Regions from separate parts of the Paenibacillus sp. FSL H8-0048 genome, predicted to be linked through region 1. Evidence: a T-box and tRNA genes for the amino acid it is inferred to sense, from the RefSeq annotation. Region 1 holds a T-box; the other holds one or more tRNA genes.
What was found. The T-box of region 1 lies ahead of NSU18_RS26350 (arginine--tRNA ligase). A T-box ahead of a tRNA ligase gene usually reads a tRNA of that ligase, here a tRNA-Arg.
Positions count from the first base shown of each region.

Region 2: it encodes a tRNA-Arg, which carries the amino acid that the T-box ahead of NSU18_RS26350 (arginine--tRNA ligase) is inferred to sense. The anticodon was not compared.

Region 1 is NZ_JBBODF010000001.1:6,068,027-6,077,421, forward strand. It holds gene NSU18_RS26350 (arginine--tRNA ligase) at 100-2,118, opposite strand; T-box leader at 2,173-2,395, opposite strand; gene NSU18_RS26355 (hypothetical protein) at 2,630-2,935, opposite strand; gene NSU18_RS26360 (hypothetical protein) at 3,128-3,487, shown strand; gene NSU18_RS26365 (DEAD/DEAH box helicase) at 3,977-7,321, opposite strand; gene NSU18_RS26370 (TetR/AcrR family transcriptional regulator) at 7,328-8,038, opposite strand; gene NSU18_RS26375 (ABC transporter permease) at 8,096-9,133, opposite strand; gene NSU18_RS26380 (ABC transporter ATP-binding protein) at 9,130-9,395, opposite strand, start outside.
Region 2 is NZ_JBBODF010000001.1:3,577,209-3,586,603, forward strand. It holds gene katA (catalase KatA) at 1-955, shown strand, start outside; gene NSU18_RS15110 (DNA-binding protein) at 1,151-1,993, opposite strand; gene NSU18_RS15115 (helix-turn-helix transcriptional regulator) at 2,170-3,123, opposite strand; tRNA gene NSU18_RS15120 (tRNA-Gly) at 3,522-3,592, opposite strand; tRNA gene NSU18_RS15125 (tRNA-Pro) at 3,610-3,683, opposite strand; tRNA gene NSU18_RS15130 (tRNA-Arg) at 3,828-3,904, opposite strand; tRNA gene NSU18_RS15135 (tRNA-Gly) at 3,915-3,989, opposite strand; tRNA gene NSU18_RS15140 (tRNA-Leu) at 3,997-4,080, opposite strand; tRNA gene NSU18_RS15145 (tRNA-Lys) at 4,097-4,172, opposite strand; tRNA gene NSU18_RS15150 (tRNA-Gln) at 4,199-4,273, opposite strand; tRNA gene NSU18_RS15155 (tRNA-Asp) at 4,369-4,446, opposite strand; tRNA gene NSU18_RS15160 (tRNA-Met) at 4,469-4,545, opposite strand; tRNA gene NSU18_RS15165 (tRNA-Val) at 4,578-4,653, opposite strand; tRNA gene NSU18_RS15170 (tRNA-Glu) at 4,770-4,844, opposite strand; tRNA gene NSU18_RS15175 (tRNA-Ser) at 5,007-5,096, opposite strand; tRNA gene NSU18_RS15180 (tRNA-Asn) at 5,100-5,175, opposite strand; rRNA gene rrf (5S ribosomal RNA) at 5,226-5,342, opposite strand; rRNA gene NSU18_RS15190 (23S ribosomal RNA) at 5,489-8,415, opposite strand; rRNA gene NSU18_RS15195 (16S ribosomal RNA) at 8,652-9,395, opposite strand, start outside.

The DNA of each region.
Region 1 (9,395 bases):
GAGAAGGGGGAGCCGTGCAAGCTGCACGGACCCGCATAGGTTGCTGCTCATTCATCCGCTAGAGCGATTGGTTCTTAAGAGGATGAAGGATCGGTGTGTCTACATCCGCTCTGGCTTAGGCAGACCGAGCACATCCAATGCTTCGCCCAGCGTATCGGTGAAGCTGCGGGTCAGCCACAGGCGGAAGGTGATGCTGGCTTCCCCGCCTTTGAGAATCGGACAAGCTGAGTAGAAGTTACTGAACAACGAGGCCAGGGAATAGGCATAGTTACAAATCGTATTCGGCGTAAGCTCCCGGCTTGCTGTATAGAGTGTGTCCTGCCACAAGCTGAGCTGTCTCAGCAGGGCAAGCTCAGCTGCTTCGAGCTGCGCCGGGAACAGAGGCGCCCCGCCCACGCCTGACTCTCCAGCGCCAGACCCGCCAGCGCCAGACTCTCCAGCGCCAGCCCCGCCCACGCCAGCCCCGCCAGCGCCAGCCCCGCCAGCGCCAGCCCCGCCAGCGCCAGACCCGCCAGCGCCAGACCCGCCAGCGCGAGACTCGCCCACGCCACCCGTCGCAGCCTTACTAAGTACGCGCTGCGCCCGGGCGTAGGCGTACATCAGGTAAACGCCGGTGTTGCCGGAGATTTCCATCGCTTGTTTGAAGTCGAACACAATCTCGGTGCCCAGATTGAAGCGCAGCAGGTAGTAACGGATGGCAGCGGTGGCGATGAGCCTGCTGGATAGGCCGTTTTTATCCGAACGGGTGGATTCAATCATGTCTTCCATGAGCCGGACCAGTTCGGTTACCTTAATGCCGATTCCCTGGCGCCCGGACATGGCGTAGGAGCTTTTGCCGCTGGAGGTATCAATGCCCAGACTGGCTGCAGAAGCGGGACTCAGCGAGACCACCCCATAGCTGACATGATGCAGCGCGTCTGCCTGCGCACCGAATCCCAGTGCCTTGAGCGCCTGCTTGACCATCAGCTGCGGGTATTCCTGCCGGTAATCGATGACGTTCACGACCTGGTCCGCCCGTCCAAAAGGCAGAGCCTGTCCGCTCAAGCCGGTCGTCCACAGCCCGCTCTGAAATTCGCTGTAGCTGAAATCCTTCTCCAGCAGTCCGAACTTCCACAGATGATAGGCGATGTCCTTGGCGGTATAGGTCAGAATTCCGTTCGAGCGCACCAGCACCTTATCCTTCTGATGCTCCTCCTGCATGTCCGGTGCAGCGTCTTCAGCGGGTTGCTTCAGAATCCAGCAGCCTGCCAGCTTGCCTTCGGTCTCCTGCACGAAGATCTTCGTCTGCGACAGCAGCTCGAACGCGGAGGCCCAAAAGCCCTCCTTCAGAATGCTGCTCTCCCACACCAGCAGATCGTAGTCAATGCCGAACCCCCGCATCTCCTCCACATGCTCTTTCACAATCTGCCCGGCGACGAGGTTGCCAATCCAGGCAGTATTACCATGGCCTTCCTCCAGCGCATGAAGAATCCCGGTCCGTTTCTGCACCATCTCCGGCTGCTGTGCGTACGTTTTGTTAATCTCGGCATAGATGTCCCAGCAGTAGTCTCCGAATCTTACATGCTCTCCCGCCAGCGGAACATTCAGCAGACCGGCAACGGTATCTGCCAGCTGATTGCCGAGATCATCCACATAGTTGTGTACCTCAACAGAATGGCCGGTCGCCCGCAGTACTCTCACCAGCGCATCCCCGATACAGGAGTTTCTTAAATGGCCGATATGCATACTTTTATTCGGGTTAACGGACGTATGCTCGACGATCACCTTCGACCCCCCAGCATGCTGAGGAAGCGTGAAATTCCCCTTCGCCCGTGCCCAGGCCTGCCAATCCAGATACATATTAATGAACCCCGGACCGGCTACCTCGGTTCTCAGCACCAGTCCGTGCACAGAGCCCGAAGCTTCGAGCTCAGCGGCGATTAGCCCGGCGATAGCCAGTGGAGCTTTGCGCAAGGGGCGGGCGAGCTGCATAGCGATATTGCTGGAATAATCCCCGTGGTCGGCACTCGCCGGCTGCTCCAGGGCAATATGGACTTCAGCGATGTCGGGCACGCCCAGGGTTAACGCGATGGTGTGAACAGACTGCTTCAGGCTTTCTTGAATAAGCTCACTTAACATTGGCATCAATAACAACCTCCTGAATAAAATAACGACAAAAAAAGCCTTCATCTCCTAAGAGACGAGGCTTGTGCGCTCGCGGTACCACTCTCGTTGCTGAAGCCTTACGGTTCAGCCACCTTACAGGTTAACGGTCCTCGGCCGGGGCTTCCTACTCTAAGGTTCAGAAGTCCATCTCACGGGTGCGCTTCATGGTTCTAATCTGTACCGGCTTCCACTAACCCGGCTCGCTGGGGACTAGATATAAGACCATTACTCTCCCGGTCATCGATTGAATATGGATTTGTATCAGTATAGCGAATTTCTGGGAGAAAGCAAGAGCAGATTACTGTGCAGCAGGCGTCCTCCGGTTAATAATTACTCGTCATTGGGCGCTCCTGTCAGATTCTTAATGTCTGTTGAACCATAAATCAGCAGCATAATTACAATGACCAGCAGGAGCCCGCCGGCAAATCCTTCTCCGTCAAAACTGTCCATAACCCCATCCCTCCCATTTTACTTTCGTAAGTGTTCAGATGTTCCCGGCTTTCTTTTTCAAAGCGGTCATGATCTCGTTCAGCGTCAGGCTGCTGTTGTCATCGAGGAAGCTGACCAGCTTATCGACATTGTCACTACTCAGATCGCTTAGGGTTTTATATTTGCCTACCAGACTGACGAACATCGATGCGTCCGTGTACATCTGGATAGAGTCTACTTTCAGCTTGCCGGTCAACAGAAGTGCGGCTACGGCGAATTCAAGCCCTTTAGGGGTCTGGGTTTTGGAGCTGGATGATGTTTTTTTGGCGGCGGGCTTCTTTCCTTTTCCTGGAGGGGGCATGGGAGTCCCTTCTTCCGTTCGGCATTCGTATGCAGAAAGCTCAGCCTATGGGCAGTCTTTCCTTATTCAAGGATATGCGTGCCTGCGGTCATTGGTGATTGGGCTCAGGCCTGTGTCCACACCGTTACAGGAACGTCCGAATATGAATATATCGTGCATTGACACTAGAACTTCAAGGGAGGGCGAGACAGGATGGCGATTTTGTCAACAGGACCGATAGAGAACAATGCCGTTTCGGGAGTCAGACCTACGCAGACGGTGACGGTAAGAATTGTCAAGCGGAGTGCCCCAGGCAGCACCTCTATTAGTATTCAGGGATACGTGCTGGGCGCTACCAGAACGCTGTATGTCAGTGAGGTGATTGATGTTGCTCCGAATCAGGTGGTAACCCGGGATTATTTTGCCGATCTCAATGCCTTTGAATTTGTGTTCATCACTGGAGAAGTAGATGAAGATGAGATTGGAATATCCGTGTGGGGCAAGACATCGACCGGCCAGCTGGTGAATGCACACCGTGTAGTGACGCATGAGAAATTAAGCTCAGACGTATAGAGGGTTAGGATATTATTCTGGACTTGCCAGCTGTAAAATGAAACAGGGACCTTGCAGAGCTGCTCGCTCAGAAGGTCCCTGTTTATATTTGGGTTATACCGGAACGCAAGCCTCGGCAGGCATCCAGTGGGCATCCTGGCCCTCCCACTTCACATTGCAGCCAATCGAGTTGGCCGGCACGCAGTATACCGGACTTGCCGGATGCGTCCAAACCGGGTTCCGCTTCAGGTTCTTGTCCCGTCTTCAAAGCACGCATTTTGCTGGTATTGTATTCTGTGCAATAGAAACTGTACTTTTGGGCGCAAAAAACCATTCTACTGCATTTCATACATTTGATTTTTGAATTTCTGCTCGGAAACAGCAGATACGTAAAACTCTAGTGTACAAAGTGCAACAGATCCGATTTCTCAGCCAATATGGCCTTATTCTAGTGTACAAAATACAGCAGAAAATCTCCCAGGCCGGGTCTGGCAACAACTCGCAGATGCCTCAGATAGAGAGGATCTCGCGGATGTCCTGTTCGCTCAGGCCGGGCAGCGCCTCCTGCCCCGGCTGGATCACCTCGTCAATCAGATTTTTCTTCTTCTGCTGCAGCTCGTACATCTTATCCTCCACTGTACCCTGGGCTACCAGGCGGATAACCTGGACGATCTTTTTCTGCCCGATCCGGTGGGCGCGGTCGGCCGCCTGCTGCTCGACCGCAGGGTTCCACCACAGGTCGTAGAGAATGACCGTATCGGCACCGGTCAGGTTGAGGCCGGTGCCGCCAGCCTTCAGCGAGATCAGGAACAGGTCGCGCTCGCCTTCATTGAAGCGGCTGCACAGCTCAACCCGCCGGGAGGCCGGGGTTTGTCCGTCCAGATAGAAATGCGGAATCCCGAGCAGGGCCAGCTCGCGCCCGATCATACCGAGCATCTGCGTGAACTGTGAGAAGATCAGCATCCGTTTGCCGGAGCTGCGGCACTCATCGATGATCTCCAGCAGCTGCTCGAATTTGCCGGAGCCTCCGGTATATCCGTCCACGAACAGGGCCGGATGGCAGCACAGCTGGCGCAGCCGGGTCAGTCCGGCCAGCACCTTGATCCGGCCGCCCCCAAAGCTGTCGCTGTCCAGATGCTTGAGCGCCTCTTTGCGTAGCCGCGCCAGATAAGCGACATAGAGCCGTTTCTGCTCCGGCAGCAGCTCGGAGGCCTGGAGGGACTCGATTTTGTCCGGCAGCTCCTTCAGCACATCGCTCTTCAGACGGCGCAGCAGGAAGGGGCGGGCGCGCCTGGCGACCGTCTCCCGGGGAAGGTCATGGAAGGCTTTCTTCCCGGGGAACAAGCCGGGGAAGACAACGCTGAAGATCGACCACAGGTCCTCCAGTGCATTCTCCACCGGTGTACCGGTCAGCGCAAAACGGTAACGGGCCTGAAGCAATCTGACCGCCTGTGAAGTCTGGGTCTCATGATTCTTGATCATCTGCGCTTCATCCAGAATGAGCGTATGGAACGACCGCTTGGCGTACTCGTCCACATCTCTGCGCAGCAGCGGGTACGAGGTGATGATGACATCATGCCCGGCCGTGTTCCGCACGATCCGTCCGCGTTCACCAGAGTTGCCGTCAGCAATGACCGCCTTAATCTCCGGGGCGAAGCGCTTCAGCTCATTAAGCCAGTTATAGACCAGGGAAGCAGGGGCAACCACCAGCGCAGGTACGCCGCTCTGCCGGATGTCTTCCAGCTCAGAGAGCAGGAAGGCGATGCTCTGGAGTGTTTTGCCGAGGCCCATGTCGTCCGCCAGAATCCCGCCGAAGCGGTAATGGGCCAGCGTCCTCATCCACTGGAAGCCGTACTGCTGATAATCCCGCAGCACGGGAGCCAGACTCTCCGGCAGCGGGAAGTCCAGATTCTCGGGACTCGCCATATTAGCGAGCAGCCGCCGGAAGGAGCGGCCGGTCTCGATCGTCTGCCCCTGGAGGGTGCCTGCATGGAGATGGAGGGCGCGGACCAGCGGCAGGGAGAACTCCGAACTCCGGATATCCACGCTGCGGACGCCGAGCTCGTTCATCAGGTCGATAATTTCCTGGAACTCTGAGGTATCCAGCGGGAGCAGGGCTCCGTCCTTGAGCCGGTGATACTTACGCTTTTCCTGAAGAGATTTCAGGACCTCTGTGATGTCTTTATCCGTGATGCCATCCATGGCGAATTTGAAGTCGAGCCAGTCGGTCTTCTCGTTCCAGCTCAGGCTGACCTTGGGCGGAGCATGCTCCGTAAGCACCCGATCCTTGACTGCAGTGGTCGCATAGACCTGAAGCAGCGGCTCCAGCAGCGGGATGGTATGATGCAGGAAGTCGAATTCCCCGTCCTCGTCACGCATGATATATCCGCTCTCCGTCCGCGAGAAGGACTCATGGGCCATCAGGTCCAGAATCCGCCGCTCGGCTTCCCCGTCCCGCATCAGAATGACCTCGCTGCTCCGCTCATGGGCCTTTTCCTCCAGCGGATTGATAACAATCCCGCCGTACTGGAATTCAAGCCCGGCCAGCAGCCGGTCCCTTACCCGGTCCAGGTAGAGTCTGGCGTGAAGCCGGGTCTGGACGATCTTATCCGCAATGGAGTCGGCAATGCTCACCCTGCCCAGCTTCTTCAGCCCGGGGATGACGGTTTCCATGAAGGGCTCCATCTGCTCAGGTGCAATCGCCAGGCTGTCCCGCCGGCTGCCGCTGAGCATCCGCTTCAGCTCGGAGAGCCGCCCACATTCCTGCGCCGGAAGCTTCAGCAGCCTGCCCTCGGTCAAGACCAGCCCGTAGCTCTCCAGAATCGTAAGCTGCTCAAGTCCCCGGACATCCAGCCGGTAGCCGTCCTCCTGTGCCTGGTCGAACTGGAAGCTGAGCGGCAGCAGCTCCTCCGAGAGGGACAAGCGTTCCATCAGAAGCTGTCCATGCTGAAGGCGAACGGCAGGCGCTGCTTCTAGCAGGGGATACAGACTTTCCCAGAAAAAAGGGGCAACCGGCAGCAGCCGGTCATTCCCGGTAGGGTTAGTGCGGGAACCATACGGGCTGGTGAGACTATTGTAGACCTTCTCATTGAGCATGATCTCAATCAGCTTCTGCAGGACCTCATTATCCTTCTTGGAGAAGCTGTGCAGGGCGGGATCATAGCTGAAATGCGCCGTGAATTCATAAGGCTCGCCCCGGTGCACCTGCTCCAAAAAAGATCTGATCTTCTGCACAATATAAAGGCGTTTCGGACCAAGCCTCACTTCCAGCCCAAGCATCGTGCTGCCGTAGCTGAAGTTGAAGGGCCGGCAGATGAACTCCACCTGAAGCGGTGTCCGCAGATCGATATACGTGCCTGCACCGCTTGGCCGCTGCCGTCCTCCGGTGAATATCCCGAGCATGCTGCTCACCAGCTGCCGGTCTCCGCTGCGCTCCCGGTGCTCTGCCCCGGCGGGGCCGAAGCTGTCCTCTGCCAGCGGCGGACTGCCGGCCTGTGCGGGATGAGCCTCCCCCGCATCTGCCTGCATCTCCTCAGCCTCTTCAGCTCCGGCTGTCCGGCTGCGGTAGAGAACCGTCACCAGCGCCGCCGCAATATGCTTGCAAAAGGGGCCGCCGTGATAGTAAGCCGGGCAGGTGCATTCTCCCTGCACATCCCCGTCACTGTCGATGATCAGCGCAATCTCATGGCTGTCCAGCCCATGGACCTCAGCGCGGTATTTGGAATACTCGTCTTCCTCATTATGCTCCGTATAGACAAGGTCCACCTTATGGGCATGATAATAAGCTGCCCCCTGGTCAAAAGCGGCGTTGCCGCACAGCAGCTTGATTACCCGTTCCGGCACCTGATAACCCACGTATACTCACTTCCTTTTATTGCTTCTGTCTAAGCCATTCCCGCCGATCCCATGCAGAATGAAGCTTATAGTCTGTTCAATCTCAGCCTCATCATTCCAGTCCTGCTCGGGCATCAGCACCAGCCGCGTCAGCAGGTATCCGATAATCGCCGATATCGTGAAGCGGATAATTGCAGGCGTTGGCGCGTCAATCACTTCACCTTCCGCTTTGAAGTGCTCAGTAATTGCAGTAACGCGGGCCAGGACCTGCTCGAAGATATTCTCGGTCAGCTGCTCCTTCAGCGCAGGCTGGAAGGGGATCTCCTGAATGAGAATTTTGACGATCTTGAGATTCCTGCGGACGAACTCCAGCCGGTTCACCATGAAGGCCTTAAGGAAATCCTCGTAGCTCTCGAACGGCACATCCAGCACACCGCTGAAGTTGCGCAGCACGAACGGGGCGATCATCCGGCTCATGGTGGGGACCACGATGGCAAGCAGGAGATCTTTTTTGGTCCGGTAATAACGGAAGATCGTGCCTTCGGCCACGCCCGCCTTCTGGGCGATTTCACTGGTGGCGGCCGCCGAGAAGCCCTTCTCTGCAAACACATCAATCGCCGCCCGCAGAATGGACAGCTGCTTGGGCGTGACCTGCTCCTTCTCGCTGAGATCCAGCAGCTCCTGAATCCACTGGTCTTGCTCCAGCTGCTCCTGATCGGCAGCAGGGTTATTCTCCATCAATAGAACCTCCAGACTCTTGCAGTTCCTTCTAGTGTACCATAGCCCGTTCACTCTTCACATTCTGCGGTGCTTGCGCAGAGCCAGCACATTTAGCAGCATGAACAGCAGAGAGAAGCCGATCAGCATGAACACATCCCCGGCGATATTGCTCCAGCCTCTGCCGCGAACCATGATATCCATCAGTGCCTGTGAACCGTAGTACATCGGAGTGGCGAGTCCAATGCGCTGGAGCCAGAGGGGAAGGGTATCCAGCGGAAATAATCCGCTCAGGAAGATCTGCGGCACAATGACCAGAGGGATGAACTGGATCATCTGCAGCTCATTGGCGGCGAACGCCGAGAGCAGGGTGCCGAGGGTCAGCGCCGACATCGACAGCAGCAGCGTCATCAGCAGCACGTAGCCGAAGCTGCCCGTCATCATAATCCCCAGCACCTGGATGGAGAACCAGGAGATCAGCAGAGCCTGGAAGACGGTGAAGATGCCGAAGCCGCAGACATAACCGGTGACGATCTCCCAGCGCTTCAGCGGGGTGGAGAGCAGACGCTCCAGCGTGCCCGTGGTCCGTTCGCGCAGGAAGGAGACACCGGCAATCAGGAAGACAAAGAAGAACACGAACACCCCGATCATAATCGGGCCGAAGCGGTCGATCGTCTTCATATCCTCCGCGCCATACAGATAGCTGATCTGCGGCTGGAGCTGTCCTCCGCCCGGCGCTTGCGGCCGGAGGCTCTGCGCAGCTTCCTGGAGCGCCATGATTACAGCGCGGTTAGCCGCCGGATTGCTGCCTTCAAGAATAACAGCGGGTGCGTCTCCCTTCATTGTAAGGAGAGCATCGATATCTCCCGCCTTCATGGCGGCCTGCCCGTTTGCTTCCTCGGCGTAGCCGGTAACCTCAGCCTGCTGGGCTTCCAGCGCTGAACTGAATACTGCCGCGCCCCCAGAGACACCGATTTTAGGCTCATAAGCATCGCTGCCGAACACCAGGCTCATCAGGCTAAGCACCAGCAGGGGGGCGATGAACATCAGCGCCATGGTTCTCCGGTCATGGATGAACTGCTGCAGAATTCTCAGGGTAATGGCCCGTATTCTCACCGGCGTGCACCTCCATAATAGAGGAAGGCTTCCTCAATGCTGGCGGCACCGGTAGCGTGAAGCAGTCCGGCCGGAGTATCGGCCGCCAGCAGCACGCCGTCCCGGATCATCGCCAGCCGGTCACATTTCTCTGCTTCATCCATCACATGCGTGGTCAGGACAATTGTTGTTCCCTTGCGGTTCAGCGCCTTCAGCTCCTTCCAGATGGACTGGCGCAGCACCGGATCGATGCCGACAGTCGGTTCATCCAGCAGCAGCAGCG
Region 2 (9,395 bases), 2.5 Mb from region 1:
CTGGTCCCTCTCCCCCGAGTCTCTGCACCAGGTAACAATTCTGATGTCTGACCGCGGCATCCCGGCTACTCTCCGCCATATGCATGGCTTCGGCAGCCATACGTTCAAGTGGGTGAATGCCGAAGGCGCAGCTGTCTGGGTGAAATACCACTTCAAGACAGAGCAGGGCGTCAAGAATCTTGATGTTAAGCTGGCAGCACAGCTAGCCGGGGAGAACCCGGATTATCATACAGAGGATTTGTTCAACGCCATTGATACAGGAGACTTCCCGGCCTGGAGGCTGCATGTGCAGATTATGCCTGTGGAGGATGCCGACACCTACCGCTTCGATCCGTTTGATGTAACCAAGGTGTGGTCACAGAAGGATTATCCGCTGATTGAGGTAGGCCGCATGGTGCTGGACCGCAATCCTGAGAATTACTTCGCCGAAGTGGAGCAAGCCACCTTTTCCCCCGGCTCATTCGTTCCAGGCATAGAGGCTTCTCCGGATAAAATGCTTCAGGGCCGCCTGTTCGCATACGGGGATGCCCACCGCTACCGGGTAGGAGCGAACCATAACCATCTGCCGATTAACCGCCCCATCGCCGAGGTCAACAATAATCAGCGCGACGGCGCGATGAATGCTACGAATAACGGGGGAGGCTCCGTCTACTACGAGCCTAACAGCTCCGCCGGGGCAACCGAGTCAGCGCAGCATAAGGCAGCTGCTTTTGAAGTCTCCGGCCAGGCGGATAGCGTGTCTTATGATCATGACGATCACTACACCCAGCCGGGTGACCTGTACCGTCTGCTTAGCGAAGAAGAGCGTGCCCGGCTCGTAAGCAATATTGTAGGTGCCATGACTCCAGTAGAGTCTGAGGAGATCAAGCTCCGCCAGATTGGCCACTTCTACAAAGCCGATCCGGAGTTTGGACGGCGAATTGCAGAAGGACTGGGATTGGCTGTAACAGAGTAACCTCTTTCCGCAGCAAAGAAGGGATAAGCATCATCGCTTACCCCTTTTTTGCATGATATGCAGATTATATTTCCAGATTCATGAGACAGAGAGATTATAGACTAGTGGCCTGCTCCGTGATTGTTAATAGAGATATTGCCGGAGGCTGCGGAAAGTTGGCCGCCTGCGCTTGCTGTTGTTACCACTACGCTTGCGCTAATCAACAATACGGCTGTTAATAACGAGATCGCCTTTTTCATCTTTTAAAAACTCCCTCTCTAAGATATTTTTCATTATATTTTGATAAGATTCTTGTTGTTCTGCGGTCGCATGGCTTCGGATATGCTCATAAAACGACACGATCTTCCTAAAGCCTGTCCCGTCATAAAGTTTACTACTTATTACCAAAATATAGAGAGTCAAATTAATTGCATCATGAATTTTCTCCCTTTTATACAAATAAATTGCACTAAGATGCATATAGTCTATGTAGTATCTGATATCTTCCTGTTTCTCTCTGCAGCTTAGTTCCTGTAGCTGCTCATTGAATTCATCCAGTACCCAATCGATAGAAAAATTGTACTTAATGGCAGATTCCAGCACAGTAATCAGGCAGGCAAGCAGCTCCTCCTGGTCCCCTGTGCGAATGAATTCAACATAATCAGGGAGAACTTCTACCTTTCCTTCCAGCAGATCAATGACGAAGGTGTTGGCTATCGCAATGTTCCTGTAGTATTCCACTTCTGCGGCAGCTTCCTGATCCACATCCTTGATCCAGCTCAAATCTGAATACAAGCCTATACATTTTCTTGATTCAGCGAGGTTACCGAGCTTTTGATAGGCAATCCCCTTCATGCACGCGCTGTAGCCGAGATAATACACTATATTTTTTTTCAAAAAATACTTCTTTGCACCCTGTTGATGGGAGCCGTAGGTTAGAACTGCAAGTTCAAAGAGCTTGTCTGAAATCTCGAGAATTGCCGCCCAGTTCTCCCATGAGAACGAGACTTTAAGCATATCAGTCAAAGAGTCTTCATTCATCCCATCCAGTTCCAGCAATTTCTATCTTGCCTCCTATCATTCCATTATATTCCAATAATAACCTGCTTCACCGCTCCGGTCAATTCATTCAGGGCATATATCTCTCTAAAAAATCCTTTATTCTCCAGTTGAGCTATTCAATCTAACCTTTTCGACATATTTTATTCCATATTATGTAATATTGTAGTCTGCGGCTACTGCTGATACACATCCAGCCAATGCTCCAGCCGCTCCTTCAAGCGCTCCCTGGCCGACTCCGGCTCCAGAATCTCCGCATTTGGGCCATACTGCAGAATCCACTTGATGAACTCCTTCTCATTATTAACCGTGACTTCGAACAGCAGTGTTCCATCGCCTTCTTCGCTCATCCGCGGCTGCACGAACAGCTCCTCTTCCTTAATGTAACGCGCCACCTCCGGATCGAACCGTACCTTGAACGTGACATTTCGGGTTCCCCGGTTGATCGACCAGGTGTTTTTCAGATATTGCTTAATATTGAAATTCCCCTTATCAAAAGTGGATGCCGTCATCTCCACCTGCTCAAACCGGCTGATCCGGAACGTACGGATGGCGCCCTTCAGATGACAATAGCCAATGAGATAAAAGCGCTGATCCCGCGGGATCAGATAATACGGGTCAATCTTCCGCGCCGTAGTGACGTTGCTTGATTGCGAGTGGTATACCGTACGGATGCTGCGCTGCTCCAGAATTGCTCCAATCAGCGGCTGCAGGAAGTTCCGGCTTTCCTTGCGGTAGGCCGGGGTGCCCATTTGAATAATATCCGCGATATTCTCCAGCAGGCCATTTTGCCGCGATTTCTCCTTCAGATGAGTACCCATCACCTTGTCATACGCAGAATGAAAACCCGGCGGAATTCTATCCTGGTTCAGTACCGAAGGCAGCAAAGAGAACGCCAGCGACTCCTGCTCCGAGAAATCCAGCGGATACAAAAAGAACTTCCCCATGAACCGGTACCCCGTGCCCCTTCCCTCATTCGTAACCGGAGCAAAATGGCTGATCACCTCAAGATCCCTGTAGATCGTTCTAATATTCACCTCGCACCTAAAGGCCAAATCTGCTGCAGTAATCCCGGGGTTCGACTGAATAGCGTTAATGATTCTAAAAATCCGTATTACTTTGTCTGTCATAACAAATGCTCCTCAGCTTCCAAGTAAGTGTTGCCTATGATCCAATAGTCCAATAGTTATACTATATCAGTTCTATAGAAACATAACGCCCTTCAATACTATTGCAATCCCGGCCATACAAGAAGATCACCCTAGCGGGTGAAGGATACTGGTGCTAATACCACTCTAAACGGAGCTTACTTTTCTCCATCTCTCTGCCTTCTGGCTGCCATTTGACTGCTACAGCTTAGCCAAATTAACCATAGATACTCTGAATTCTATTGTGTTCGGTTTTCCGCATACATTCTCCTTATATAGCTCATCAGCAGCGAACGTATTCGATTTTTCGCATACATATCCGAATAGCAAAAAAGTCTGTCATCCCTATAGGGATGACAGACTCACGTGATACAGATATAAGCGGGTGATGGGAATCGAACCCACGCTATCAGCTTGGAAGGCTGAAGTTCTACCATTGAACTACACCCGCATAGGTGAAATGAAATATCGGGATGACACGATTTGAACATGCGACCCCCTGGTCCCAAACCAGGTGCTCTACCAAGCTGAGCTACATCCCGTTAATAATTAATGAAGTAGTAATGGCACGCCCTGAGAGATACGGATGCAACGCATCCGATTGCGAAGTAATCCTATCGAAGCATATGCTCCAACGAACTCGTTCGAATCTGACGGACACTTAGATAATTCAAGGAAGCAATATATGGCGCGCCCTGAGAGATTCGAACTCCCGACCTTTTGATTCGTAGTCAAACGCTCTATCCAGCTGAGCTAAGGGCGCAAAATCTATATGGAGCGGACGACGGGAATCGAACCCGCGACCCTCGCCTTGGCAAGGCGATGCTCTACCGCTGAGCCACGTCCGCAAAAACATGGTGCGCGTGAAGGGACTTGAACCCCCACGTCGTGAAACGCCAGATCCTAAGTCTGGTGCGTCTGCCATTCCGCCACACGCGCACACGTTACAAGAAAATGGTGAGCCATGAAGGACTCGAACCTTCGACACCCTGATTAAAAGTCAGGTGCTCTACCAACTGAGCTAATGGCTCTCACAAGAGAAACAATCGAAAATAGATGGCTGGGGATATAGGAATCGAACCTATGAATGACGGAGTCAAAGTCCGTTGCCTTACCGCTTGGCTAATCCCCAATATTATAATTAGCAAAATACTACGGAATCGGATGGATACTCTATACTTCGAGATATAGGATGCTCAATCCCTCATGTCTTAATACCAATTAAAATGGCGGAACCGACGGGATTCGAACCCGCGGTCTCCTGCGTGACAGGCAGGCATGTTAGGCCAACTACACCACGGTTCCAGGTTTAGTACTTTGTGAAGATTGGTTGCGGGGGCAGGATTTGAACCTGCGGCCTTCGGGTTATGAGCCCGACGAGCTACCGGGCTGCTCCACCCCGCGTCATTGTACAAAATCTATTCGGTTAAGAAAGATGGTGGAGGCTGAGGGGTTCGAACCCCCGACCCTCTGCTTGTAAGGCAGATGCTCTCCCAGCTGAGCTAAGCCTCCATATATGACTCGTTTGGGAGACTCTTCACTCCGTTACGAGATTGCGAAGTATTCCTTACGATGCCTATGCTTCAACGAACCCAGGGAATTCTCATCCCATCATCCAAAGAAGAAAGTGGTGACTCGTATGGGATTCGAACCCATGTTACCTCCGTGAAAGGGAGGTGTCTTAACCCCTTGACCAACGAGCCATGCTGTAAATACATTTACTCTCATCCCCTTGCAGGGAGGTAACGCTACGGAGAGAGAGGGATACTCTTCACTTCGTTACGAGATTGCGATGTAGTGCTAACGAAGCTTATGCTCCAACGAACCACAGAGGGTTCTCATCCCCTTGCAGGGAAGTACAGCTACGGAGAGAGAGGGATTCGAACCCTCGAGACGCTTGTGGCGCCTACACGATTTCCAATCGTGCTCCTTCGGCCAAACTCGGACACCTCTCCATATGGCTCCCCGAACAGGACTCGAACCTGTGACAACTCGATTAACAGTCGAGTGCTCTACCAACTGAGCTATCAGGGAATATGTAAACAATTAGGCAAAAAAAATACCACAATGTGTGTGGATGGTCCGCTTGGCGGCGTCCTACTCTCCCAGGACCCTTCGGTCCAAGTACCATCGGCGCTGGAGGGCTTAACGGTCGTGTTCGGGATGGGTACGTGTGGAACCCCTCCGCTATCGCCACCAAACGGGCATTTACAGCGTAAATGCTTCAGGAATTTGATTCCTGAAAACTGAATCCGAAACGAATCTGCGCTCGCCCTTCTTACGGGGCCCCCGGAAAGTACTCGGAATCCGCTTCGTCAGCGTCATCTTCACTTTTTGGGGTAGTTTTTTGGATAAGCCCTCGACCGATTAGTATTGGTCAGCTCCATGCATTGCTGCACTTCCACCTCCAACCTATCTACCTCGTCGTCTTCAAGGGGTCTTACATGTTGGGAAATCTCATCTTGAGGGGGGCTTCACGCTTAGATGCTTTCAGCGCTTATCCCGTCCGTACGTAGCTACTCAGCCATGCTCCTGGCGGAACAACTGATGCACCAGCGGTACGTCCATCCCGGTCCTCTCGTACTAAGGACAGCTCCTCTCAAATTTCCTGCGCCCACGACAGATAGGGACCGAACTGTCTCACGACGTTCTGAACCCAGCTCGCGTACCGCTTTAATGGGCGAACAGCCCAACCCTTGGGACCTACTTCAGCCCCAGGATGCGATGAGCCGACATCGAGGTGCCAAACCTCCCCGTCGATGTGGACTCTTGGGGGAGATAAGCCTGTTATCCCCAGGGTAGCTTTTATCCGTTGAGCGATGGCCCTTCCATGCGGTACCACCGGATCACTAAGTCCGACTTTCGTCCCTGCTCGACTTGTAGGTCTCGCAGTCAAGCTCCCTTATGCCTTTGCACTCTGCGAATGATTTCCAACCATTCTGAGGGAACCTTTGAACGCCTCCGTTACTCTTTAGGAGGCGACCGCCCCAGTCAAACTGCCCGCCTGACACGGTCCCCGTACCCGCTAAGGGTACCAGGTTAGAACCTAGATACGATCAGGGTGGTATCCCAACGGCGCCTCCACAGAAGCTTGCGCTCCTGCTTCAACGGCTCCCACCTATCCTGTACAGATCGTACCCAAATTCAATATCAAGCTGCAGTAAAGCTCCATGGGGTCTTTCCGTCTTGTCGCGGGTAACCTGCATCTTCACAGGTATTAAAATTTCACCGGATCTCTCGTTGAGACAGCGCCCAAGTCGTTACGCCATTCGTGCGGGTCAGAATTTACCTGACAAGGAATTTCGCTACCTTAGGACCGTTATAGTTACGGCCGCCGTTTACTGGGGCTTCGGTTCACAGCTTCGGATTGCTCCTAACCGCTCCCCTTAACCTTCCAGCACCGGGCAGGCGTCAGCCCGTATACTTCGCCTTACGGCTTCGCACAGACCTGTGTTTTTGCTAAACAGTCGCTTGGGCCTTTTCACTGCGGCCCCCTCGGGCTATTCACCCTACCGAGGCACCCCTTCTCCCGAAGTTACGGGGTCATTTTGCCGAGTTCCTTAACGAGAGTTCTTCCGCGCGCCTTAGAATTCTCTTCTCGCCTACCTGTGTCGGTTTGCGGTACGGGCACCTTCTCCTGACTAGAGGCTTTTCTTGGCAGTGTGAGATCATGACCTTCGCTACTGTAATTTTCGCTCCCCATCACAGCCCAGCCTTCACGGTGTGCGGATTTGCCTGCACACCAGCCTCACTGCTTAGACGGACATCCATCAGTCCGCGTCACTACCCTCCTGCGTCACCCCATCGCTCATAGCGGATTACGGTGGTACAGTAATTTCAAACTGTTGTCCTTCGACTACGCCTGTCGGCCTCGCCTTAGGTCCCGACTTACCCTGAGCGGACGAGCCTTCCTCAGGAAACCTTGGGCTTTCGGCGGATCAGATTCTCACTGATCTTTTCGTTACTCATACCGGCATTCTCACTTGTATGCTGTCCAGCGCTCCTTACGGTACACCTTCAACCCACATACAACGCTCCCCTACCCCAGATGCAAAGCATCTAGCCATAGCTTCGGTGGTGTGTTTAGCCCCGTTACATTTTCGGCGCAGAGTCACTCGACCAGTGAGCTATTACGCACTCTTTCAATGGTGGCTGCTTCTAAGCCAACATCCTGGTTGTCTGTGCAACTCCACATCCTTTCCCACTTAACACACACTTGGGGACCTTAGCTGATGGTCTGGGCTGTTTCCCTTTTGACAATGGATCTTAGCACTCACTGTCTGACTCCCGGCAAGAAGTAAATGGCATTCGGAGTTTGACTGAGCTTGGTAACCCTTGCGGGCCCCGCACCCAATCAGTGCTCTACCTCCACCACTCCATTCACCGAGGCTAGCCCTAAAGCTATTTCGGGGAGAACCAGCTATCTCCGAGTTCGATTGGAATTTCTCCGCTACCCCCACCTCATCCCCGCATTTTTCAACATGCGTGGGTTCGGGCCTCCAGTGCGTGTTACCGCACCTTCACCCTGGACAGGGGTAGATCACACGGTTTCGGGTCTACGTCCACATACTCAGTCGCCCTATTCAGACTCGCTTTCGCTGCGGCTCCGGCTTCTCACCTTAACCTTGCATGTTAAACGTAACTCGCCGGTTCATTCTACAAAAGGCACGCCATCATCCATAAAGAGGACTCTGACTTTTTGTAAGCACACGGTTTCAGGTTCTATTTCACTCCCCTTCCGGGGTGCTTTTCACCTTTCCCTCACGGTACTGTTTCACTATCGGTCGCCAGGTAGTATTTAGCCTTAGCAGATGGTCCTGCTGGATTCATACGGGGTTTCACGTGCCCCGCACTACTCGGGATCCGTCTCGGAGAGAATACCATTTCGGCTACAGGGCTTTTACCTCTATCGCGGGCCTTTCCAGACCTCTTCGCCTACCCTATTCCTTTGTAACTCCATGTGAGACGTCCCACAACCCCAAGAGGCAAGCCCCTTGGTTTAGGCTGTTCCGCGTTCGCTCGCCGCTACTGACGGAATCACTATTGTTTTCTCTTCCTCAGGGTACTTAGATGTTTCAGTTCCCCTGGTCTGCCTCTGCGTATCCTATGTATTCAGATACGAGTAACTGCGAATTACCACAGCTGGGTTTCCCCATTCGGACACCCCCGGATCAAAGCTTGCTTACAGCTCCCCGAGGCAGTTTCGTTGTTCGCCACGTCCTTCGTCGGCTCCTGGCGCCTAGGCATCCTCCGTGTGCTCTTAGTAGCTTAACCAATGCGTTTTCCGTTAGGAAAATCGCTTAGCATCACTAAAATATTGAAACTTGTTTACACAAGTTCAGCTTAAAGGAATGTTCTAAAACGCAAATTCGTTTCGGTATCCAGTTTTCAAGGATCAAGTTTCTTGCGTGAGAGTTTGAGCTCTCAAAACTGACCAACGAGTGAGTAACTAGCCGACCGGCTAGATTTAAGATTTGAATGTTTCCGTTGCAGGAAACGATTCTCCATAGAAAGGAGGTGATCCAGCCGCACCTTCCGATACGGCTACCTTGTTACGACTTCACCCCAATCATCTACCCCACCTTCGGCGGCTGGCTCCCTTGCGGGTTACCCCACCGACTTCGGGTGTTGTAAACTCTCGTGGTGTGACGGGCGGTGTGTACAAGACCCGGGAACGTATTCACCGCGGCATGCTGATCCGCGATTACTAGCAATTCCGACTTCATGCAGGCGAGTTGCAGCCTGCAATCCGAACTGAGACCGGCTTTGCTGGGATTGGCTCCACCTCGCGGCTTCGCTTCCCGTTGTACCGGCCATTGTAGTACGTGTGTAGCCCAGGTCATAAGGGGCATGATGATTTGACGTCATCCCCACCTTCCTCCGGTTTGTCACCGGCAGTCACTCTAGAGTGCCCAGCTCAACCTGCTGGCAACTAAAGTCAAGGGTTGCGCTCGTTGCGGGACTTAACCCAACATCTCACGACACGAGCTGACGACAACCATGCACCACCTGTCTCAACTTTCCCCGAAGGGCACCTGATGCATCTCTGCTTCGTTAGTTGGATGTCAAGACCTGGTAAGGTTCTTCGCGTTGCTTCGAATTAAACCACATACTCCACTGCTTGTGCGGGTCCCCGTCAATTCCTTTGAGTTTCAGTCTTGCGACCGTACTCCCCAGGCGGAGTGCTTACTGTGTTAACTTCGGCACCAAGGGTATCGAAACCCCTAACACCTAGCACTCATCGTTTACGGCGT